Regions from separate parts of the Paenibacillus sp. J31R34 genome, predicted to be linked through region 3. Evidence: riboswitches for the same ligand, from Rfam matches in the RefSeq annotation. Region 3 holds a riboswitch; each other region holds the start of a gene.
The links. Region 3 has a riboswitch for cyclic di-GMP ahead of AC50YG_RS13220 (methyl-accepting chemotaxis protein). Riboswitches for the same ligand answer to the same signal wherever they lie in the genome.
Positions count from the first base shown of each region.

Region 1: it holds a riboswitch for cyclic di-GMP, as region 3 does, so the genes downstream of both, AC50YG_RS06700 (RNA polymerase sigma factor) here and AC50YG_RS13220 (methyl-accepting chemotaxis protein) in region 3, are expected to answer to the same signal.
Region 2: it holds a riboswitch for cyclic di-GMP, as region 3 does, so the genes downstream of both, AC50YG_RS10015 (methyl-accepting chemotaxis protein) here and AC50YG_RS13220 (methyl-accepting chemotaxis protein) in region 3, are expected to answer to the same signal.
Region 4: it holds a riboswitch for cyclic di-GMP, as region 3 does, so the genes downstream of both, AC50YG_RS27475 (glycoside hydrolase family 26 protein) here and AC50YG_RS13220 (methyl-accepting chemotaxis protein) in region 3, are expected to answer to the same signal.

Region 1 is NZ_JBXENU010000002.1:264,523-270,445, reverse strand. It holds gene AC50YG_RS06715 (polynucleotide kinase-phosphatase) at 1-1,844, shown strand, start outside; gene AC50YG_RS06710 (transposase) at 1,756-2,826, opposite strand; gene AC50YG_RS06705 (transposase) at 2,845-3,648, opposite strand; cyclic di-GMP riboswitch class I at 4,046-4,143, shown strand; gene AC50YG_RS06700 (RNA polymerase sigma factor) at 4,331-4,825, shown strand; gene AC50YG_RS06695 (DUF5050 domain-containing protein) at 4,985-5,923, opposite strand, start outside.
Region 2 is NZ_JBXENU010000003.1:145,757-151,679, reverse strand. It holds gene AC50YG_RS10035 (sn-glycerol-1-phosphate dehydrogenase) at 1-592, opposite strand, end outside; gene AC50YG_RS10030 (hypothetical protein) at 696-1,439, opposite strand; gene AC50YG_RS10025 (ABC transporter ATP-binding protein) at 1,436-2,134, opposite strand; gene AC50YG_RS10020 (GntR family transcriptional regulator) at 2,154-2,528, opposite strand; gene AC50YG_RS10015 (methyl-accepting chemotaxis protein) at 2,707-4,476, opposite strand; cyclic di-GMP riboswitch class I at 4,569-4,652, opposite strand; gene AC50YG_RS10010 (YrzA family protein) at 4,817-5,026, shown strand; tRNA gene AC50YG_RS10005 (tRNA-Thr) at 5,141-5,216, shown strand; tRNA gene AC50YG_RS10000 (tRNA-Pro) at 5,225-5,298, shown strand; gene AC50YG_RS09995 (phytoene desaturase family protein) at 5,511-5,923, opposite strand, start outside.
Region 3 is NZ_JBXENU010000004.1:109,838-115,760, forward strand. It holds gene AC50YG_RS13210 (GNAT family N-acetyltransferase) at 1-275, shown strand, start outside; gene AC50YG_RS13215 (M48 family metallopeptidase) at 279-935, shown strand; cyclic di-GMP riboswitch class I at 1,219-1,304, shown strand; gene AC50YG_RS13220 (methyl-accepting chemotaxis protein) at 1,395-3,371, shown strand; gene AC50YG_RS13225 (saccharopine dehydrogenase NADP-binding domain-containing protein) at 3,579-4,658, opposite strand; gene AC50YG_RS13230 (ArsR/SmtB family transcription factor) at 4,754-5,074, opposite strand; gene AC50YG_RS13235 (RNA polymerase sigma-70 factor) at 5,313-5,923, shown strand, end outside.
Region 4 is NZ_JBXENU010000013.1:35,316-41,238, reverse strand. It holds gene AC50YG_RS27495 (YwiB family protein) at 1-55, shown strand, start outside; gene argS (arginine--tRNA ligase) at 58-1,737, shown strand; gene AC50YG_RS27485 (glycosyltransferase family 2 protein) at 2,053-3,069, shown strand; gene AC50YG_RS27480 (mannosyltransferase family protein) at 3,073-4,332, shown strand; cyclic di-GMP riboswitch class I at 4,421-4,508, shown strand; cyclic di-GMP riboswitch class I at 4,589-4,676, shown strand; gene AC50YG_RS27475 (glycoside hydrolase family 26 protein) at 4,762-5,709, shown strand.

The DNA.
Region 1 (5,923 bases), on a different contig from region 3:
CGTTAGCGGCGATGGAATGGTGGCGCAAGCATGTGGAAGCAGGGCTTGCCTACATGACGGACAGCAATCATGGCTGGAAGATAGCGAGATTGCTAGACGGCAGGCAGGTTGAGCTTAGCCATGGCGATGAGAAAACCGCAGCGGAGCTTGGGCAATTTGAGCGGGAGCATGGTGAAGAAGCGGCACGTATGCTGAAGGAGCGGCTTCGGATATTTTTACTGCAAGCGCCCCCGCAGCTTGTCTTTTGCCGCAATGGCGTGAGACAGCTCGTTGTTGTGCATGCGGGCATTCGCGACAGCTATATTGGCAAGCAATCCACTAAAATTCAGGACTACTGCCGCTATGGGGAGCAGGGTGGTACCGATGCAGAGGGCAAGCCGCTGCGCAAGGAATGGTATAACGATCATGAGTCTGGCGAGCTTATCGTCTGGGGACATGATCCGCGAGTCGAGCCGACGATCATGAACCAAACGATTAATATTGATCAAGGCGCCGTATTTGGCGGGTATTTGACCGCATACCGTTACCCGGAGAAGCAGTTCGTACAAGTGAAGGCGTATGAGAATTATGCCGGGGAAGGTCGCAATCCTTTGCTGGAGGGACAATTGAATCGGTTCAGGCAGCCAAATTTGCGAAAATATATTGAAGGGTACTCGGTGCTGACCGCCGCTTATGGCGATATAACGGCCCGGGGCGAATTCGTTAAAGCGGCGATTGATACCGTATCGCATTATACGGTGCCGCTGGAGGAGCTGGTGTATATTCCGCCGACGATGAGTCCGCCGCCACAGACGGCTGAGGATGAGCGGTATTTGGAGCATCCGGCCGAAGCCTTCGTCTATTATCGTTCGCAAGGCGTAGAGAAGATGATCATGGAGAAAAAGCATATGGGCAGCAGAGCCATCGTGCTGCTGTTTCGAAACGAAGCCGCAGCTGCCTCGTATGTCGGCCGGCAGACACTAGGCGTCATTTATACTCGAACAGGCAGGCGGTTCTTCGAGCCTATGCTTGAGGAGCAAGTGCTGCGGAAGCTGAATAGCGATTTGACGAAGGCGAATTATTTTGAACGTTACGGTACGGATTTAGTGCTGCTGGATACGGAAATTGTCCCGTGGAATTTAAAGGCTCGGGAGCTGATTGCTTCGCAATATGCCCATGTGGCAGAGGTTTCGCTGATGGACAGACGGGCCAAAATCGCCAAGCTGCGGGAGGCGAACGGCGCGGGCAAAGCTGTGCAGCACTGGATTGATGAGCTGGAAATCAAGCTGGGCAATGCCGAAACGTTCGAGCGGGCATTCCAGCAATATTGCTGGGATACGAATGGATTGGAAGGCATTCGAATTGCGCCTTTCCACACGCTGGCGCATAGTACAGCAAGCTACCAAAGCGAACAGCACAGCTGGCATATGGAGCATGCGCGCGAGCTGGCTGCTTGCTCGGAGCTGTTCATGGAAACGGAATATAAGGTTGTAACGGATGAGGCCAGTGAGCTTTCGGCGATTCAGTGGTGGGAGGAAATGACGGAGCAGGGGCATGAGGGAGCTGTCATTAAGCCAGAGTATTTTGTCGCCAGACATAAAGGAAGACTGATCCAGCCGGCCATTAAAGTCAGAGGCCGCAGCTATCTGCATATTATTTATGGCATGGATTATTTGCTGCCCGAAAATCTGCAAAGGCTGAAGCAGCGCAAAACAAGCAAAAAGGAGCGTTATGCGCTCAAGGAATTTGCGTTGGGACTGGAGTCGGTGGAACGGTTTATTCGCAAGGAATCGGTGGAGCGGATTCATGAATGTGTGCTTGCCGCTTTATCCATGGAGTCGGATTCGGTTGATCCGCGGCTTTAGAGGATGAAGGGAAGATGGTTATAAAAACGGGGCTGTCCAATAAGTCCCTAAAATAAAAAGTTGGACGGAAAAAATGCAATGTTTTCCGTCCAACTTTTTTTGTGCCCATGCTTTTGCAGAAGGTAGCAAGGCGAATGCCTGCCACCTTCAAGAGATTGTGAGCCAACGCCACAATCCCAAACTCCGTGTGAACCTTGTCCAGCCCTCGCAGGGAGAACCGGCGGAACGACCGGTTGCCCTTGATGTGACCAAATACGCTCTCTACCTCGACCTTACGCCGAGCATAAATGGCGGATTTATCGTCATCCTCAAGGGCTTGTTTGGCCTTTGCTTTTAACTCTTCCCAAATCGTATTCCAGTGAACCTGGCGATTTCCCTTTGCTTTGCTGCATACGGGCTTGAAGGAGCAGTTCCTGCAATCTTCACATTCATACAGCTTGAAGCTTTGTTCCAAACCGGAATCATTCTTTTTCGTTTGGTATTTCTTAAAGCGAACGTAGCGTCCATTCGGGCATACAAAGCGGTCATCGTGTTCCTCGTATGCCCAGTTCGAGGCGTGCCGGATGTCCTTTTGGTAACGACGCGTTTTTTCTTTCATATAGTTGCCATAAGGGATGAGAAAATCAAAGCTCGGCTCTTTTTCCTGGCCCATCGCATACAAGTAGTTCGCTTCACTGCCATAGCCTGCATCGGCAATCACGGTTTTGGGCATAGGCAAAGAAGACGCCGCCAACTTTTCCATATGTGGAATGAAGCAGCGCGTATCCGTAGGTCGCTGATGAAGACTGTAAAACAAAACGAATTGGTTTTCCGTGGCCATTTGCACATTGTAGCCCGGTTTCAGTTGGCCATTTTTCATGTGATCTTCCTTCATCCGCATAAATGTGGCGTCCGGATCGGTTTTGGAGTAGCTATTGCGCTCGCCAAGGCAGGCTTTCTGCTGCTCATACCTCGCGAGCCTAGGAAGAAAATCCTCCCGAATCTGCTTCAGTGGCTGCTTTCAGGCACGAAGCGCTTTACGTAAGGCTTTCCTTCCTTCGCTGTCGTTTGCCCCAGCGATCTGTTCGGTTACGTTTGCCACTTTTTCTTCCAGTACGACAGCTGCTTCTTCGAGCTGACCCGTAAGCCCATCTGGATTCGCTGCTACGTACTCGCGAGCTTCTTGCTGCGTGAGGGTATGAATATGGGCAAGGGTCTCCTGCACCTTCTCTTTCAGCTTTGCTTCAAAGGGCAGTGTGGATTTTTTCCACACGAACGAATACTTGTTAGCATCGGCTTCGATCTTCGTGCCATCTAAAAAGTACTGCTCCATCGTAATGTAGTTGCCTTCGATGAGCTTTTGAATCATCGTTTCAAACAACTCGTCCATGCATGCTTTCATACGCACGCCGCGAAATTCATTCAAGGTGCGGAAGTCCGGCTGCTGCATCGCCGACAGCCACATCGCTGGGAGGTTTTCGCGCAGCAGCTTCTCAATCCCTCGGCAGGAGTAAATCTTTTGCGAGTAGCCGTAGAGGATCGCCTTAAGCATCATTTTAGGATGGTAAGAGCTGCAGCCCCCACCAACATAGTGAGTAAACAACTGCTCGTCCGGGAGCGCTTCGATCATCTCATCAATGACACGAGCCACATGGTGGGCAGGGATAAATAACTCCAGATCCAAGATCATCTGAGCCTGCTTGTTGTCGTAGGGCTTGAAGGTAGGGGCCAGCTTTCGTTTCGACACCCCTTTTTCTTCAATATCCTCTAGAGGAAGTGAAAGCTGCATGGTATACTGTTCGGTAGTAGTCATCAGATTACGCAAAAAATCGCCCTTTCTGTAGTGGTTGTGTGGTAACTCCCATTCTACAAGATTTGGCGATTTTTTTGTGCTTATTTTTTATATGTCACGAAAATGGGGGGCCAGAAATCACTTTTCACTGACTTTCTGGACAGCCCCGCTTTTTTTGTGCGGAATGCTATAGGTTGTGTTTATTGGGCAGAAAAATAAACAATCAGGTGACGATAGGTTCGTTTTCTGAGGAATAGGTACGGGTGAGACACATCAAACATGAGGGAGTCTTCATTTTTTCTTAATTGGTTTTAATGAACTGTTTTTATAAAAAGTTAATTATTTAACTTAAATTTCAAATAAATGAAAGGGTTGTATCCGATATAAGACTATAGGGATGAAAATGAGAAAATAGGATAGGAATCTTGGTTAGAATAAAAAGTAAATCTTTACGAAAGTCGAGGACGCAAAGCTGCGGGTCTAATTCATCGGTAGGAGAAACGATGTCATGACAGTCGAGCCGCGGGAGGGACCAAGGCTCCGCGTAGCTAGGATACTTGCGTATGGCGAAATAAGAGAACATAGCCACCATAAAATTATAAGCGGTGAATTCTCAAAACCTATTAGACCAAAAACAACAGAATTAGATTATGTACCAACTCATTGTGTAACAGAAAATAAATACGATTGATCTCTACTGGGGGATGGTAATGAGATGGGTTTGAATGATCTTCAGAAACGAGTCTTTGAAGAACTATACTTCGAGATGTTCAATTCTTTGTTAGCATATGCGCAAAGCGCATTGAAGGACCGAAGGTTAGCTGAAGAATCTGTACAGGATACATTTAGAATAGCATGTAATAAAGTTGGCCATATAATAACCAGCCCCAATCCAAGAGGCTGGTTATTAAATACACTGAAATATGTTATAAAGAATATGATTCGAAGCCGAGCCTCTTTAAGCAGCCTAGTAGTATCATCTTTGGTTTACGAAAACATCTTCTTGGGAGATAAAAATTCGCATAATGTCGATCTGTTATACTCAGAACTAATGGATGCCGATGATTATAATTTGCTGAAAAAGGTAGTCATAGAGAAATATACTATGTTTGAGGCGGCACAGGAGCTTGGCATATCGGTAGAGGCTTGTAAAAAACGAGTTCAAAGAGCTAAAAATAAGCTGAAAAAGCTGCTTGAAAATGAGGCTTAATTTTATCCTAAATTTCGAAAGTAAGTATTCAAAATCATTAAAAGAATACGCTACCAAAGTAGTGCTTTATGGTGTTAAACAATGGCTCTTGATAGTATCAGTAGATTGTGTTTTCAAATGGACGAAGTACATGTTTAGTTTTACTGATTAGCTAGTGGCTTACTCTAATGGATAAACCTTAGTGGGTTCATGTTTTTGTTCAGTTATGCTGTATAAGGATTTAAATTGATCAAAATAGTATAAAGTATTGTTAAAGACTTGGAAATTGGTGACTCCCGGTATTTCTATATTAAGATGTCCGTCAGGAAATGAAAAAGACTGTAATAATCCAGATCTATTCAACGTTACGATTTCGTTATTTCCAAATACTTGGACAAACGAATAGTCACCATCTTTTAAGACAGAAAGTTTTTTAGTATTTATATTATATAAATAAATTCGATTGTCTTCAGAAGAATTTATGAATATAAGGGCATTATCTTTTTTTCTGTATGTTAAAGAATTTAACTGTATGTCGGAAAGTAGCTTTTGTTTGTTTTTCCCATCAAGATTGATTGAATAAAGGTTATTACCGTCACTGTAAAATATGCCATTGTCATGTAAGGTGAATTCCTCTACTGGTTCTTCAGCAAGCATCTTAAGTTCTGAATTTTTAATGTTAATTTTATAAAGATTTCCTCCACGTAGATTGGTGGCATATATCCAATCTTCGAAAACAACAAAGGGGTAGTAACTCATCTTTGATATCTGTCTCAAGAACTTACCGTCCAATGAGCGGACAACAAGTCCTCTTTTGTTTTCTTTGCTATTGAATGCATTATAATACAAGTATCCATTGACTACGTTGACATATCCAAACTCGGCAACAATATCCTGTAGTACTATAGAATTTCCGGTTTGTTTGCGTATTTCTATGACATCATTCTCTAAAGGAATATATATGTACTCGTCTGTGCTTGCCATTAGACCTCCTTGGTTTACATTGTCAGAAGTATTGCCGAACATTGCTGTAAAATCTTCCGTGTAGAAATCAGACTTCTGGCACCCTAATAATGAAAAAGATGCAACGATGACCAAAATTATACACATTATTTTTTT
Region 2 (5,923 bases), on a different contig from region 3:
ACGTATATTTGCCGAGCATATCGCCAAAGCCTGCGGCAACCATCGCAACAGGAGCCTGCGTAAGCACATCGAGATCGGCAAAAATCGCGTCCGGGCCAATCGCGGCGATCGTAATCTTTTCACCACGAATAATAATCGGAGCTCCCTTGGAATTAAAGCCGTCAACGGACGGAGCGGTCGGGACTGATACAAACGGAATGCCCGCCGTATAGGCCGCATAACGCGTAATATCATGAAGTGTTCCGGAACCAGCCGCAATGACTACTTCCGCAGCATAATGCTGAATATCAAGCAGCAGTTGCACAATGGATACTTCGTCCGCAATGACATCTCCCTGTTTGTCAGGCTTGATCAGCGTTGCCTTAACGGAAATATCACTAGCGGCAATTTTCGCTTCCAGTTGTTTTCCAGTTATCTCGTACGTGATGCTGTCGGACACGATTAAAACGTTGCGATAGCCCTTCTTTTGCAAATAAGGTGCAACCTGCCCAGTAGCTCCACGTTCAATAAGCAGCGGTTCAATTACAATAGACTGAACGGTAGCGGCATCATAGCCTGCGGCAGCCAGCTTGAATTTTTCCATTAGCGTCATGAGTTCGTTGTCCCTTCTATCTTCGAAGTTGTATACGATTATTGTCACGCGCTAATGGCAGGTTTGTCAACCTTTGGCTTGCAGGCCTTCGCTGCGCCTTCCTCTACGCATCCAGCTTTTTGCTGAGCAAGTACAGCATGATGCTCACAAGGATAGCACCGATCACGATTTCAAACGACATAACGCCCCAGTTGCCAATCGAAATTTCGCCTGTTGGGGACTTTAAAATTGTCAAGCTTGAAGAGGTAAGCTCTGAGGCCATCGTGCCGAATAAATCATCGTTAAACAACCATTTCTCCGCATAGCCCATGAAAAATTGCAGCAGGACGAAGACCGCTATTGCTACCCATGGAAAAAGCTTTTTATTAAAGAGATGCCCCACTGTAATCGAAAAGTAGACCATCAGCATCAAAAATAGAACCATCCAAAATATCAAAATAAAAAACAGGACGCCCGTCTCGAAATTAGGCGGATTCAATAAATCCAGTGAGGTGCTTGGAGAGAGCCATTTAAACAGCCAGATATGAAGCAGCACCAGTCCGCTCAGCGCAGCCGATAATATGAATTGCAGCAGAAGAGGCGAAGCGATTGTTTTCCACGTGGCCAGCGGCAATAAGCGGCGACCGTACGATTTAAGGTTGTGGGAGTACGTCTTTGAGGAAAATATGATCAACATAAGGGCAACGAATAAATAGCCCATGAACATTAATGTAAGCGACATTGCAGGCTGCCAATTACGAGTAGCAGTAAAAAAGGAAAGTGCTCCCTGCAAAATAATAAGCGCCGCCGCCGAGCCCATAATTAAATTCGCATTGCGTTTCCAGTCATATTTCAATAAGTTTATCATTCTGAAAATACCTCCCTGAATAGTTCATCTACACTTTTACCATGCTTGGAGCGTATGCTCTCTACATCCTGACGCAGTGAAACTTCACCGTTCTGAATAAAAATGACTTCATCGAAAACCCGTTCGATATCTGTAATTAAATGCGTCGAGATGAGCACACAGCTGTCTTCATTATAAAATTTAACGATGGCGTCCAAAATTTTGCCCCGCGCGACGGGATCAACGCCGCCTATCGGCTCATCGAGTAAATAAAGCTTAGCCTGACGCGACAGCGCCAGCGTGAGCTGCAGCCGCTCATTCATTCCTTTGGATAAAGAGCTAATGCGATCATTGCGATCCAGCTTCAAAAAGTCGAGCATGCTCCCTGCTTTCTCCTGATCGAAATCCTTATAAAAATCACTGAAAAAACGAAGGGCATCCTTCACCCGCATCCACGACTCGGTTACCGGCTGATCCGGCATAAAGGACGTAACCGCCTTTGTCCCGATGCCAATCGGCTCTCCGCAAATTCGAACGCTTCCTGAGGTTGGCTGAATGAGTCCTGCCGCCAGCTTCATGAGTGTACTCTTGCCGCTGCCATTGCTGCCAAGCAGACCAATAATTTTGCCAGCTTCCAGGTTTAAATTAATATTATGCAGCGCTTTTCTCGATCCGTAGTTTTTTGTTACGGCTTGCAGTTCAACAATCTTCTTCATTCGTATATTCTCCCCCCGCCTATTTCTGCTCTTCCTTGCTAACTGCTTCCGATACAATCGCTACAATGTCCTCCTGCTTAAAGCCCAAATCGCGCATCCCCTGAATGAAACGTCCGAGCAAATCAGCCGCCATCTCTTTTTTAATACTCACAATCGCCGCCTCCTCGCTCGTTACATATCTTCCAAGTCCGCGCCTTGTTTCGACGATGCCTTCACGCTCCAGTTCCTGAAAAGTACGCTGTATCGTATTCGGATTGATTTGCAGCTCCACTGCAAGCTCGCGCACCGAATCGATTTTATCGCCGGGATTAAGTTTCCCGCTAATAATTTGCTGTTTAATGTAGTTCATGATTTGGATGTAGATTGGCTGGTTGTTGTCAAATTCAATCGGCATAAGTCACCTCCGTGTTAATGTGTTAGTGTTATATCTAAATAGTACACTAGTATTCTGTTGTTGTAAAGGGCTGGATAAAAAAAAGGCTGCCTCCAATCGCCCACGGGCGCTGAAAGCAGCTATTTACTCTTTACTATTCCTTTTTATTGTTCCATTTACTAATCCATTAAAAGCGAGCTTACACCTTGAATACAGCCGCTTTTTCGCGCAAATTAGTGGAAGAGCCCTGTAGTTTCTCAGCCAGCTCTTGAAGCTGAATCGATACCTCAAATTGATCCTCGGACATTCCGCTCATCTGCTCCATTTTGCCATTCACCTCGGAGGAGGTTTGCAGCAGCTTGTCTACAGAACCAACAATATCGGTAATACCCTTTGTAATTTCATCAATACCGACGGAGATTTCGCCCATTTGCTCGGACAAGACGCTGCTTTGATTTTCCAGGCCGTTAAACATTTCGCTCGCGGTCACCGATGCCTGCTTCGTCGTTTCAATCACTTCTGAGAAGCTGCTCAAGCTCTGGCTGCTGTCGGCAAAATCGTTCTGAATAAGCTTAAGCTCCTTCGTAATATCTTTGGAAATGATATCCGTCTGGCTCGACAGCTTGCGAATCTCCTCTGCTACTACAGCAAACCCTCTGCCATGCTCGCCTGCACGCGCCGATTCAATCGAAGCATTCAGCGACAATAAATTCGTCTGAGTGTTCAAATCCTGAATGCCGCCCAAAAACTTCGTTACATTATTGTAGCGCTCATTAATCCGGTCAAAGGATTCCGTTACTCGGGAAAATTGCTGCACCGTCTGATTGACCATTTGCACGACGCCCTTCATATCGGTGGAGCCTGTGCGCGACGACTCTCTCATTTCTTTCATATCGCGGTTAATATATTCGGTTGAAGCTGCAATTTGCTGCGAGCTTGCCGATATTTGCTCCGTTACGGCCGAGATCGAAGTAGCATCATCATACTGGGTCATCAAAATCGTTTTGCCATTGCCAATCTCTTCTTTCACCTGCTCGGAAGCATTCTGATTGCGAACAATCATATCTCCCATATTGCGCGAGGCTTGCAGAACAACCGTACTTACATCCATAGTCGAACGAAGCGTGTCGCGAAGCGCACTTCCCATTTGCTCCAGCGAACGGTCAATTTGACCAAATTCATCTTGGCGATCCAGCTTCCCATCATAGGTAAAATCGTTATTTTGATAGGAGGCAATTCGATTCATTAAGCCAACGATGCCTTTTTTCACATTTCGGCTTAACGAATAGGACATGATGAACGGCAAAACGGCAAGCAGCACAATATTGATTATAATAATCGTATTGGCAGCCGCAAGACTTCTGTTCAATGCATCTTGTGTTGCAACCGAATCCACTTCAAGCCATTTTTCTACCGTTTCATTCGCAAAGCTGAGAACAATCGTATATGTACTGACAAGCTGTTTGACCTTGGCGGAACGGTCTTCAATCGAGAGCAGGCTGTGATTGCCGTTTTCTTTATTAAGCTGCTCCAGAGCAAGCCCAAACACATTGCCTTGGTTCGAATAGGCGTTGCCATTATCTCCGTGAGGATATTTCGCATCCAGCGACTCTAGTGTAACCTTCAGATGTTCTACCCGCTCGGGCATCGTCTTAAGCGCCAAATTGATGCCATCATCGCCGGTGCTGCCGTTTTCTACCGCATCAATCATTGAAAGCAGCGTGCGCAGCATTGAATCCGATACACCTTGATATTCTTTTTTGGCCTCCTGAAGCTCATTTGAAGCGTTCACTGCACTTCTAACCGAAGCATTTTGCATAAAAATCCAACCACCAGCCACCACATTAAACAATGTAATTAATGAAGTGATGAACAGTAGCTTCGTTGTAACCTTTTGTCTCTTCAAGAAATCAGAAATTCTTGATGTCCATTTTAACCATTTTGCCTCTTTCAATCGGTTAATCGCCATTTTCTCTCCATCTCTCCTAATACACTGAAAAAAAACAAAAGCTATTCAACCACCGTTACGAGTTGAATAGCTGAATCAGCCTATAGTCCTGTACCGGTAGTTTGGCAGCCATAGCTTAATACCTTAGGCCCATAACTTTGCGCCCTTATTTTTCAATAAGTTTGCCTTTTTCAGTATGTAATTTTCTATTTATTTCGACACTTTTAAAGTATAATTTAGGGAAACCCTTTTGTAAATTACAAAAAGCGTGATTAGCTGACATGATACTTTGAAACTAGTTCTGAACAACGTTATACTATTAACGAAAGCTAGGCATGCAAGAGATTTGAGGGGGTTAATGATGGATTTCCGATTAGATTTAATTGAGGATAAAATCGAATTTTTTGAGGCTTTTGACTTACGAACGCTGGAGAAGCATATTGACCAGCAAATTGAAGCGAATAAGGCACTACTTTTACAAGTTCACGCCATTAGCCATCATGCGGTCTTTCATCCCGATCGCGGGAAAATGCTGTACAGCGCAGTCGTTCATTTTAAAGTTAAAAAATAGGCCGATTCGGGCATTTGACTGCTGCCCGAATTTTTTTTCGAAAAATTAAAAAAAGGTATTGCATCCTCCTAAAGTTCTGTGGCATAATACATCTTGTGTCCGATTCATAACCACGCCGTTGTAGCTCAACTGGTAGAGCAACTGACTTGTAATCAGTAGGTTGGGGGTTCAAGTCCTCTCGACGGCACCATTTTTTCTCGGGACGTAGCTCAGCTTGGTAGAGCACCTGGTTTGGGACCAGGGGGTCGCATGTTCAAATCGTGTCGTCCCGATATTTAATAAGTTGTTTCAAGCAGGCCCTCTAATCCTAGAAGGGTTTTTTATTTTATTTGACCCTTTTTAGTTTGCGTTTCATTCCGAGAAATATAGAGAATGGATGGAACAATCCTATCCTTTCCTATATTTTTAAAAATAAGCCGCGCTTGGCTGGATGCATTACTGCACCCAGCCAAGTGCGGCTTTTCTTTTGCACCATTAGTTTCTCTCAAGAATGCTGCCGAATCATCGCCTCTGCGGTGAGCAGCCCTGACATGGCAACCATCGGCGTTCCTCCGCCGGGATGGGTCGTTCCACCTGCAAACCATAGTCCACGCAAATCCGCACGATTGGACGGCCGCATAAACGTCTGCTTCGCTGAATTCGAGGAAATGCCATAGATGGCGCCGCGAAATGCTGACGTATCCCGCTCAAGATCCTCCGGCGTATAAGCAGCAAGCTGCTCCGTATTAAGGTCTAGTCCCTCCAAGCCATAGGCAGCTAACTGCTTCAACAGACGTCCCTGATAACGCTCCGCCTCCCTCTCCCAGCTCCAAGCGTCCGACGTATAAGGGGCATTCGCCAAAATAAACAGGTTGCTGCCGCCTTCCGGCGCCATGTCCGGTTCTGAATAGGCGGAGC
Region 3 (5,923 bases):
AAGCGGAAAAGGATTATTTTAGCGATGACGAAAAATATTTGGAAAAGGACTTTTATATCGACATTAAAAATAAAAAGGATTTTGTTTTTATAGAAGTGCTGGATGTGCTGAAGGAATATGAAGGCAAAGGGCAAGCGGCATCCTTTATCAACTGGCTTAAAGCGAAATATCCGAAAAAGAGAATGTATGTGTACACACTGGATAAAACGCGCAACTTCTGGTTTAAGCAAGACTTTGAAGTGCTCGGCACAACAGCCTGGATGACCTATAACTAGCCGATGAACATTGAATTTGAAAATCAAACGATATCGTTTCATGTTCAATATGGCAATCGTGAAAAGAAAATATCGATTCAAATCGAGCCATCAGGCTTCATTACGGTAAAAGCGCCGAAAGCGGCAAGTGAAGAGGTCATTAAACGAGCTGTCGAGCGGCATGGGAAATGGATTTTGCAGCAAACGCAGCATCTTGCGGAGGCTACTAAAGCGCCGCAAACGAAGCAATACCAAGATACAGAGAAATTCCTCTACCTTGGCAAAGAGCATTTGCTGCATGAATTAATCAAGACAGATGGATTAACTGAGGAGGAGCTTCGGAAAAACCTCAAGAAGTTTTATTTTTCAAGCTGCAAAAAATTAATAGGGGAACGTCTACCTATTTATCAGGCGCAGCTGAAAATAAAGCCCAAAACGGTTGAGATCGTAGAGTCCTCGACGAAGTGGGGAAGCTGCAGCTCCAGCAAGCATTTAACCTTTAACTATCGTTTGGCGATGGCTCCAATTGATGTGATTGATTACGTCATTATCCATGAGCTTTGCCATCTGTTTCATATGAATCATGACCGATCCTTTTGGCGGCGCGTAGGCAGTCTTATGCCGGATTATAAAGAAAAAGAACAGTATTTGGCCAGATATGGCGGCTTCATGACGCTCTAACGCTGGGCAGTCAAAGAGAACGTCCTAATGGTTGTCGAGTCCGAAGTGCCTGGGGTGCCCCAGCCCCAGCCCCAGCCCCAGCCCCCGACCTGGTTTCATCGTTACCCCTCTAATCTTACTTTTGCAAGCTCCTCTATATCCTTCAATTTCCCCGTTGATTGCAAAAAAACCTTCATTGGCTCATCAGCACTGTATTTTTTGGATAAATATGTAAGTTTTAAAGAGTTCTAATAAATAATTAATGTGTAACTATAAAAGTTCAGTGTCATTTTACCGATATTCTTTTCTGTAAAGGCGAACTCGCTGAAAGGTGGGGACGCAGAGCTTCGGATCTAATGAGCTAAGCGCGATGCTAGCCGGGTCGCCGAATAAGGAAGGGGTATGTGTACGCAAATCCAGTCTATTCGGCCCGGATTTTTTTCGTATTCAAAAATTTATGAAGGAAAATGAGTGATTACCATGAAACTAACCATCAAAAGCAGCCTGATTACCACTCTATTAATGACAGTATCGCTAAGCTGTGTGTCTTTCCTTGGCTATGATAAGGCCAAAACGACATTGGAGGCAAACTTTAAGAAGCAGGCGGAGCAGCAGCTGACTGTTGTTCAGAACTACATCGATATTTGGATTCAGGGCACACAGGCCAAATACGAGGCATTAAGTCAGTCCGATGACGTGAGAAACAGAGATATTCCTGAAATTCTCGCATACAGCAACCGAATGACGGAGATTACTGATAACCCGGACGAATTTGCATTTATTGCACCTGATGGCACGCTTTATTTGCCGGGAGCAACGGTTAGTGTCAAGGATTACCCGCATTTTCAAAGGGCGATCAACGGTGAGAACGTCACCATTGATCCGGTAGGCTCAAAGTCTCCCGGGGTGGAGGGAACTCCAATTGTGCTTACGGCTACTCCTGTAAGGGACGACCAAGGTAATATTGTTGGAGTCGGCAATGGAGGTCAGCCTATTCAGGACTTGATTGATCTCATCTCCAAAGTGAAATTGGGACAAAGCGGTCATGCGATTGTTTATACAAAGGATGGCACGGTTGTGGCCAGTGAAAAACCCGAAGAGACCCTACAGAAAAATATGGCCGATTACGAGAATGAGACGCTAAATAAAATTGTAACGGACAGCACGAATGGCGACGCGGGTTTGGCTGAAGCCGTCATTAACGGCTCGGAGCATATGATCGTTTATGGGAAATCTGGCATGATGGATTGGGGCATAGCGATTTTGGTTCCCAAAAGTGAAGCCTATGCTGAAGCCAACGCCTTGTTGCGGTTTTCGATTTTTGTAACAATCGTGTGCCTTCTGGTTTCCGCAGCAATCATCTATACGGTCATGCGCAAAACGTTAAAGCCGCTTTCCGTCATGAACGAAAAGCTGCAAGGGCTCTCCGCCAGCGAAGGCGACTTGTCCTCCAGGCTGACATTTGAAACGAAGGATGAAATCGGCGAGCTTTCCAGAAGTTTTAACGGGATGCTTGAAAATCTGCAAGGGCTGATCATTTCTATTTTGGATAAGGGACAGATTGTTGCCAGCTCATCGTCGCATCTATTGGGCAATCTGGATCAAATATCATCTACCGTTCAGCAAACCACTACAAATATTCAGCAAGCAAATGTCGGATTGCAGGGCCAAATGATGGGATATGAAAGGAATTTGGGGTTAATTGGTGAAATTGGTGAAGGGGTATATGGCATTTTGAATACATCCAATCAAACCTCCGGCATAGCCGCAGAGGCTTCCCAAGGAGCAAAAACAGGCAATGAAGCCGTTGGTGGCTTGGCCAATCAGATGGACTCCATCCAACAGACGGTTAAAGAAGCCGCAGCAGTCATTAAGCAATTGGGCGAGCGTTCGGAGGAGATTGGCGACATTACGTCCGTCATTACATCAATTGCTTCCCAAACAAACATTCTGGCGCTCAACGCTTCAATCGAGGCTGTCAGAGCGGGAGTTCATGGAAAAGGGTTTGCGGTAGTGGCGGAAGAAATTCGCAAGCTTGCGGAGAAATCTACAGAATCCTCCAATCAGATTGCGAATCTCATTCATCAGGTACAAGCTGACACTACCCATGCAGTGGGGACAATGGACAAAGGCACAGGTGAAGTTGCGCTTGGTTTGGAGCAAGTGGGGAAGGTTGGCGTTTTATTCCAGACGCTAGTGACGACAACGACGGACGTATCCATTCATATGGAGAGGATTGCCGCCGCCGCCGACCGGTTAAATGCAAATACAGAGCGTGTGGAATCCGAGATTAAAGAAAGTGTGCAAATCGGCAAAAACTCATCCCAAAGCTTTGAGACGATTGCCGCCATGTCGGAAGAGCAGCTTGCCTCCATTATGGAAATAAACAGCTCTGTGGAACAACTGACACGCACAGCGGATGAGCTAAAAACGATGCTTAACCGATTTAATGTTTAGTTCAATTACAACGAGGCTATGTCCAAGGTTGACATCCTGTCGCTAAGGCAGGGCCTTTTTTTTGCCACTGGGAAGCTAACGATCGTTAGCTTCCCAGTGGCAGGGATGCAGCGTGGTAGCATTGTTGATTAATAAGCGAAATTTTGAGAATGCGAACACGGGGATAGGTTCGGTTTAGCGGGTACAGCGGCTTCATGACGCTCTAATTTAGTAGGAGACAAGCACGCCATATTGTTTGAAAAAGCCGATAATCGCAGCTGCGTCCATCCGCGAATCCGGCAGCTCTTCTGGATAATAAACGCCGGGAGCGAGCGGTTCGTTGTCAGGCCTTAGCAGCAATTTCTCGGCTTGGACAGCTGCTCCGAGGGCGGTAAGGTGAGTCTGGCCGAGCGGGTCCGAAATGGCGATTCGCCGCTCTACCGAGCGGCCATTATGGTCATTTCCCTTAAGGTGAATAAGCACATGATGGGCGCTGCCGGTACCTGGATTGTAGAGCAGGCGCTGCCTGAACGATCGGAACCTTTTTCCGCTGATCATTTTCCATATCCCGCTGTTAACGAGTCCCACGAGCAAAGAGGTGGTTGCCTTGCTATCGAAGGTAATGCGGAAGCTGGCAGTGTCAATATGGCCGGCCTTAAGCAGTGTCACATGATCGGGAGTGTCGAGTCGATAGCATTTTGCCTCATAGCCATTGGGAAATTGGACCTTTACCGGATCGGTCATCGGATGTACTAGGCGGCTTTTTCCCGCTTCCGTAATATGAAACGGGATCGTCATCCGATCCATGTAGGCGGTAGAATCTGGGCCCGCTTTATCCTTTAGGGAGTATAGAGCATGGATATCGACAGCTACGTTCTCGAGCGAATCGGCATGCAGCATAGCGAATAAGGAAGCCGTTCCCGCCATCCAGCCTGAAGACAGCACGACAGGAGCATGGAGCTCCACCTTTCTCAATTTAGCAGAGGACTGCTCGAATAGCTCCGTCCAGCGCGTCACATCGATGAATGGGATTTTTCTTCTCATGGCAGCTAAAAGCAGCTTATCTTGCAAATCGTTGACAGCGCTGATGATGAGCGAGATATGCTCGCCCGCATGCTGCAGCGGATCTTCCACATTCGTATCTACAACCGCAGTATGTACCCGTTCAGACTCAAAGGCGGCGGCTTTCCCCGGCGACCTTCCTCCCAAAACAATTTCCAAATCCGCATGCCGATCAAGTAAAATGTGGGCGATCTGTCTGCCAACTTCGCCATATCCTCCAACAATAAGAACCTTGTTTTTATACATAAAATAGACCTCCGATTAAATGTTTATACGTTTAAGTTTTTCGACCTATAGCCGTTTGAAAAAGGAATGTCAGCATGCTAGCCTGGATATTGGCACTAGCATTGGCATTCCTCTTCCACGAATTGGACAAGCTGTTTCATCAGCGCAATAGCGTCATTGAATTCAAGCCGGTAGTACATTTCAGTTCCTTTTTTCTGAACGGTAAGCAGCCCTGCCTGGCGCAATATTTTCAGATGATGGGAAACGGTAGGCCGCGACATCGGAATATGCTCGGCAATTTGCGTTACATTCATGCTGTCTTTGTCGATAAGCAGCGATATAATTTGCTGGCGAACGGGGTCCCCCAGGCCTTGAAAATAAGGGCTTAAACTTTCAAAAATGTGAATCGCCTTCTGATTGCCGATAAATTCGCTCATGGCTTCACTCCGCTATATGGTTTAATTGTTTAAACGTATTGCTAAGTATAAGTGATTTACTGAAAAAATTCAAATCAACACGAAATGTCACAAAAAACAGCCTCTGCTCGTTCTATGGTCAAAGGGATCAAAAGGAGACAAAGTGCCTGCTTAATAAAGCATATGGACGCCTAATAGGAAGCTTGATATGATCGATCGTAACAAGAAATGCCAGTAAGCATAGATGGGGGCATGCGAAGTGACTGAGCTATATGAACGGTACAAAAATCTTCTATTCCGGCTGGCGTACCAGCTCACCGGTTCGGTATCTGACGCCGAGGACGCTGTGCAGGACGTATTTATTAAGCTTCAGCGGGTGGAGCCGGAGCGGCTGCAGGAGCCTAAGGCGTATTTATGCAAAATGATGACAAATCATTGTTATGACCTGCTCAAATCGGCGCGTAAACGCCGGGAGCAGTATATCGGGCCATGGCTGCCCGAGCCGCTGCAAATGACCGCTGATGATGGATTTGAAGCTGTCGTGCGTGGTGATCTGTTATCTTATGCGATGCTTGCCTTGTTAGAGCGGCTATCGCAAGCCGAGCGGGCGGTATTTGTGCTAAGAGAGGCGCTTTCGTTCGATTACGCTGCTATTGCAGAAATGACGGGCAAAAGTGAAATGAACTGCCGCAAGCTGCTTAGCCGGGCCCGGGGGAAAATGGGTGTTACGGAGCAGGAGCTGGCGGGAGCAGGAGCGGTTAGCGACGAGTGGGCGCAGCAATTTCTCTCCGCTCTGTCCGAGGGTAAGGTGGATACCGTGCTGTCGATGCTTGCCAGTGATGCTGTACTGCTATCCGATGGAGGCGGCAA
Region 4 (5,923 bases), on a different contig from region 3:
CGAGCATTTATCTGGCCGATTTCATATTCGGCTGCATATTCAGGGGGAACAGTAACGATGAGTGGAAATGTATTAGAACGATTGTATGAGCAGGTAAAAGCGGCTATTGCCGATGCGGCAGTAGCGGGCGGGCTCGCAGCACGGGAGGAGCTTCCGGCATTCGTGCTGGAGGTGCCTAAGGATAAAGAGCATGGCGATTTGGCGACCAACGCAGCGATGCAGCTGACTAAGCTGGCGAAGAAAAATCCGCGGATGATCGCCGAAACGATTATCGCGAATCTCGACTATGCGAAAGCATCGATCCAATCGGCTGAAATTGCGGGACCAGGCTTCATTAACTTCCGTATGGACAAAAGCTATTTGTACAGTGTTGTTGGCGAGGTTGTCTCAGGCGGGGACAACTATGGGCGTACGCAAATCGGCGCAGGCAAGCGCGTAGAGATGGAGTTCGTCAGCGCGAACCCAACGGGCAGCCTTCATCTTGGACATGCACGCGGTGCGGCGGTTGGCGATGCGCTGTGCAACGTGCTTGAATATGCGGGCTATGAAGTGACCCGCGAATATTATATTAACGACGCCGGCAATCAGGTGAACAACCTGGCAAAGTCGATTGAAGCGCGCTACCAGCAGGCGCTGGGCAAGGAAGCGGAGATGCCGGAGGACGGCTACCACGGCGCGGATATTATTGGTTTCGGAGGGCTGCTTGCTGAGCAGGAAGGCGATCGTCTGCTGAGCCTCAGCACGGAGGGCCGTCTGGAGTTTTTCCGCAGCTTCGGCCTGGAGCGCGAGCTGGACAAGATCAAGCATGATCTTAATCGCTTCCGCGTCGGCTTCGATATTTGGTACAGCGAAACGTCGCTTTACAAGAACGGCAAGGTTGAGCAGGCGCTGGAAGTGCTCAAGGAAAAGGGTCATGTATACGAGGAAGAAGGCGCAACCTGGCTCGATACGATGCCTTTCGGCGACGATAAAAATCGCGTGCTCGTCAAAAATGACGGCTCCTACACCTATTTGACGCCCGACATCGCATACCATATGGACAAGTACAGCCGCGGCTACGACCGGATGATCAATATCTGGGGTGCAGACCACCACGGCTACATTCCGCGCGTTAAAGCGGCGATGGAGGCGCTTGGCAACGATTCAGGCAAGCTGGTCGTATTGATTGCCCAGATGGTCAGCCTGTTCCAGGACGGCGAAAAGGTGAAAATGTCCAAGCGTACCGGCAAAGCGGTAACGATGCAGGATTTGATGGATGAGGTAGGCGTAGACGCCATTCGTTATTTCTTCACAATGCGCAGCATGGACTCGCATCTGGATTTTGATATGGATCTCGCGATTTCGACATCCAACGAGAATCCGGTGTTTTATGTGCAATATGCGCATGCGCGGATTTGCAGCATTTTCCGTCAGGCACAGGAGCAAAGCCTTGCGCTGCTGCCGCTTGAGCAGATCGACCTCAGCAAGCTGACGTCGGAAGCCGAATATGACCTGCTGCGCAAGCTCGGAGAGCTGCCGCAGGAAGTGGCGGAAGCAGCGGAGCAGTATGCGCCGCACCGCATCGTTCGCTATGTATATGAACTGGCCTCCCAGTTCCACAGCTATTACAGAGCAGAACGCGTTATTACCGAAGACGCGGCGCAGACTCAAGCACGCCTTGCGCTGCTTGGTGCTATTCGCACCGTCATTGCAAATGCGCTTCGCCTCGTAGGTGTTTCGGCTCCACAACAAATGTAATATTACCCATGCAGACAAAGATCAGTCTTTGCGGCAGCGGTAGCAGACAGCTACTCGTGCCGCAAGGGCTTTTTTTTCAAAGAAATGGAGCATAATACGGTTTAAACGCGCTGTGCCGCCAGAGGATGGCAACAGCCGTTTCACCTTGAAATATAGGAAAGGATATGATTATCCATCCATTCTCTACATTTCTCGGACTGAAACGCGCTGTGCCGCCAGAGGATGGCGACAGCCGTTTCACCTTGCTTTAACCAAGGTATGCTATTATACTAATTGTCGAAAATGGACAACATCATAGAGAGCGAGGGAAAAGTCATGAGAGGCGATGAGTCCGATTTGCCTATTGTATCGATTGTCATGCCCTGCTATAACGAGGAAGAAGCGCTGCCGGAAACGGTAAGACAAATGTCCCTGCTGCTGGAACGGCTGGTGAAGGAAAGAAAGGTGTCCGAGCAGAGCAAAATGCTGCTTGTAGATGATGGCAGCCGCGATAAAACGTGGTCGCTTATTGATTCCTTCCACCGGAGCAACCGTTTTGTGAGCGGGCTGAAGCTTTCTCGTAACGTTGGGCATCAGCGGGCACTGCTGGCGGGCTTGTTGACGGCGAAGGAATATGCGGATTGCATAATTTCCATCGATGCCGATTTGCAGGACGATATTACGGTGATCGACGAGTTTATTGAGAAGTACAAGCAGGGCTACGAGGTCGTGTACGGCGTACGCAACAAGCGGACGACCGATACGATGTTCAAAAAGTTCAGCGCGCAATTTTTCTACAAATTAATGATTAAGCTTGGTGTCAACGTCGTTTACAATCATGCGGATTACCGGATGATGAGCAGGAAGGTCGTTGATAAGCTGGAGGAGTACCAGGAGGTCAATCTGTTCCTGCGCGGCATCATTCCCACCATCGGCTTCAAATCCGACAGCGTGTATTATGATCGTCTGGAGCGAACTGCTGGCGAATCGAAATATCCGCTGAAAAAAATGCTCATCTTCGCATGGGAAGGCATTACCTCCTTCAGCGTTTCTCCTATCCGCGCAGTATCGGTTGTCGGCTTTTTCATGTCGGTGATGAGCCTTTTGTTCGCCCTTTATGTATTCGTACGGCATTTGCAGGGTAACACGGTATCCGGCTGGAGCTCGATGATTCTTTCGATTTGGTTCATTGGCGGCATTCAGCTGCTATGCATTGGACTAATTGGCGAATATATCGGCAAAATTTACATTGAAACGAAGAAAAGGCCGAAATACTTCGTTGAAACAGAGCTGCATAACGTTGTATTGGCGGAGCCGAAAACGAAAACGCAGCAATTACAAGAGACGAGGTGACGAATGGAATCGCTGCTGCTTAAAGCAAAATCGAACACACAAGTTTTGATCTTCCTGCTTTCCTTGTTTGTCATCACGAGAATATTGCTTTATTTTGCAGGCTTTCTCGGCATGAATCTGTTTCCGAACTATCAAGTGCCGCCAGACTATACGGTCGTACAGGGGCATGATTTCACATCGAGCCAGCTCTCGATCCAGACGGATATTTCACAGCTGAAGAAGCCGAGCTTTGAGGATTTAAGGAAATTTGACAGCGTATGGTATTTGGGTATTGCCGAAAATGGCTACGATACGTATAACATCAATGAACCGCATCCTAGTGCAAATTGGGTGTTTTTCCCTTTATACCCTTTGTTAGTCTTCCTGGTGGAGTCTATTTCTAAATATGATTCGACGGTCGTGGGATCGGTTTTATCGAATTTGTTTTTGCTCGTATCGCTATTATATTTTTATGGCATTTGTTTGAAAAGAGGGCTGAAACAGGAGCACGCCCAAGTTGCGGTGCTGCTGCTGCTTATTTTTCCGACCGCCATCTTCTATGCCGTGCCTTATACGGAGAGCCTGTTCCTCATGCTGTCGCTTATAACCGTATATTATGCGATGCAAAAGCGATATTTTCTCGCGTTTCTGTTCGGGGGCTTGTCCGCTGTGACGCGCAATTTGGGCTTCGTCAACTTGTTTTTCGTTGTGGGGACGCTGTTGATTGAACACAGGCTGTACCGTTTCAAGTGGAAGGACGCGAAATATTTAGGTTATGCTGTTATTTCAGCACTGCCGCTGGCCAGTTATCTATTGTATATGAAATGGCTCACGGGCGATTTGCTGGCTCCGATTACCGAGCAAAGCATCAACTGGTATCGCAAGACGGTTGCTCCATTTTCAAACTACATTCATTTTATCCAAAAACCATATTTCTCAGGAAATGGCGGCTGGGAAAATGGTCTGCTTGCCTTTATCATTGCCAATGCCGTCCTCGTCATTTTTGTTGCCTTTCTTATTATGCGCTGGAAAGATATTCGCCGTAATGCACATGAATGGCTGTTTTTTGCATATGGTCTGCTGCTTATGCTCATTCCGTTCGCCAGCGCCGAATTTTTGCAAAGCATTCCACGCTATGTCATGGTCGCGTTCCCCTTCTATATTTATTTTGCGGATGTGCTGAAAAATAATAAGCCGCTGCAAATGTTTTATTTCATGATGTTTTTCCTGCTTCATATTGTGTACGCGATCTGCTACTTTAATGGATATTTTTTCGTTGTATAAATTTATGGAAAAATAATTTGACGAAATTTGCGATCAAGGTGTACAATAACACCATATTACATTGGCTCATACTTTATACCTATTATGTTTAACGAAAAGGCAAACTCAGGGAAACCTGATGTGCGCAAAGCTAAAGGGGCTTCATTCCTAGCGGAATATGCTCGCCAGCTGCCGAATTCAACATCGCTTCTTCCTTTATTAATCAAGGTAGACTTTGTTCTTTCGGGAGCAGGGACTATCTTTTTTTATTGCTTCAAACACGAAAAGGCAAACTCAGGGAAACCTGATGTGCGCAAAGCTACAGGGGCTTCATTCCTAACGGAATATGCTCGCCAGCTGCCGAAGCCCAACATAGCCTCCTTTGCCTGATGAAGGTGTGGCGTGTTCTTCGGACCACGTACCATCATTCGCTCGGGGGAGGAACTTACAATGAAAAAGACAAAATTCGCACTTACACTCCTTATGCTCGCTTCGACATTACTCTGGGCACTCCCTGTTAGCGCACAAACGAACTTTTACAATGGAGCATGGATTGGCACTTGGCCGAACCAAAGCTTGAACAACATTGCTGCCTACGAGCAACTGATCGGTGGACACCAAGATGTTGTACATACTTTTGTCAATTCGAATCAAGGGATCAATGAGTGGAAGGGTTTTATGGACTATGTAAATAGTAATGGTTCGATTAACCTACTTACCCTTGAATTTAAAAATAAAAATTACAAAGAATATTCGACTGCTGATATCAATAGAGGCGTAGTAGACGCTTACCTGAAACAAACAGCTAAACAATTGATGAACTGGCAAGCGGCTAATAAAAACCCTGAAATCTGGCTGCGCCTTTTCCACGAAGGCAACGGCAACTGGTACGGCTGGGGCGTTGGCGACAGCACAGTGAACACGAACGAAACCTACAAAGCGGCATTCCAACGTGTCGTTACCATTTTCAAGGAGCAAGGCGCAACAAACATCAAATTCATGTACAACGTAAACGCTGAAAATGTTGGCAAAAACGCTTCGTTTACAGCTATGTACCCGGGCGATGCCTATGTGGACATGCTTTCGATCGATGGCTACAATTTTGGAACGAAAGAATCGTGGAGCTCGTGGAGAACGTTTAACGATGTATTCTATGCTTCTTACCAAGCGCTGACAAGCATGTCGAGCAAGCCAATCATCATCGCTGAAACAGGCACAACCGAAAGCGGCGGCAGCAAAAAAGAATGGGTTATTGACGCTATGAACCAAGTGCAATCGCCAGCGTACAGCCAAATCAAAGGTTTGATCTGGTTCAATGAAAACAAAGAACTGGACTGGCATATCGATTCGTCGGCTGATAGCCTGAGCGCTTACCAAACGCTGCAAAAAACACTTTAATAGATTTGGGCGGTAGTAAAGGCCTAGGTCTAACCTCTTCTTTAAATCACTAGTTGATATAGTACCAAATAGGTATTCTGAAAAAACTCTAATTTCGCGTAAACCGCGTAAAATTAGAGTTTTTTCGCTTTTTTTCTACACATTTGCATAGAAGATTAAGATGTTAAGAATAAAAATTAACTTTTAAAGGGGCAAGGATTGTGATAAGATAACT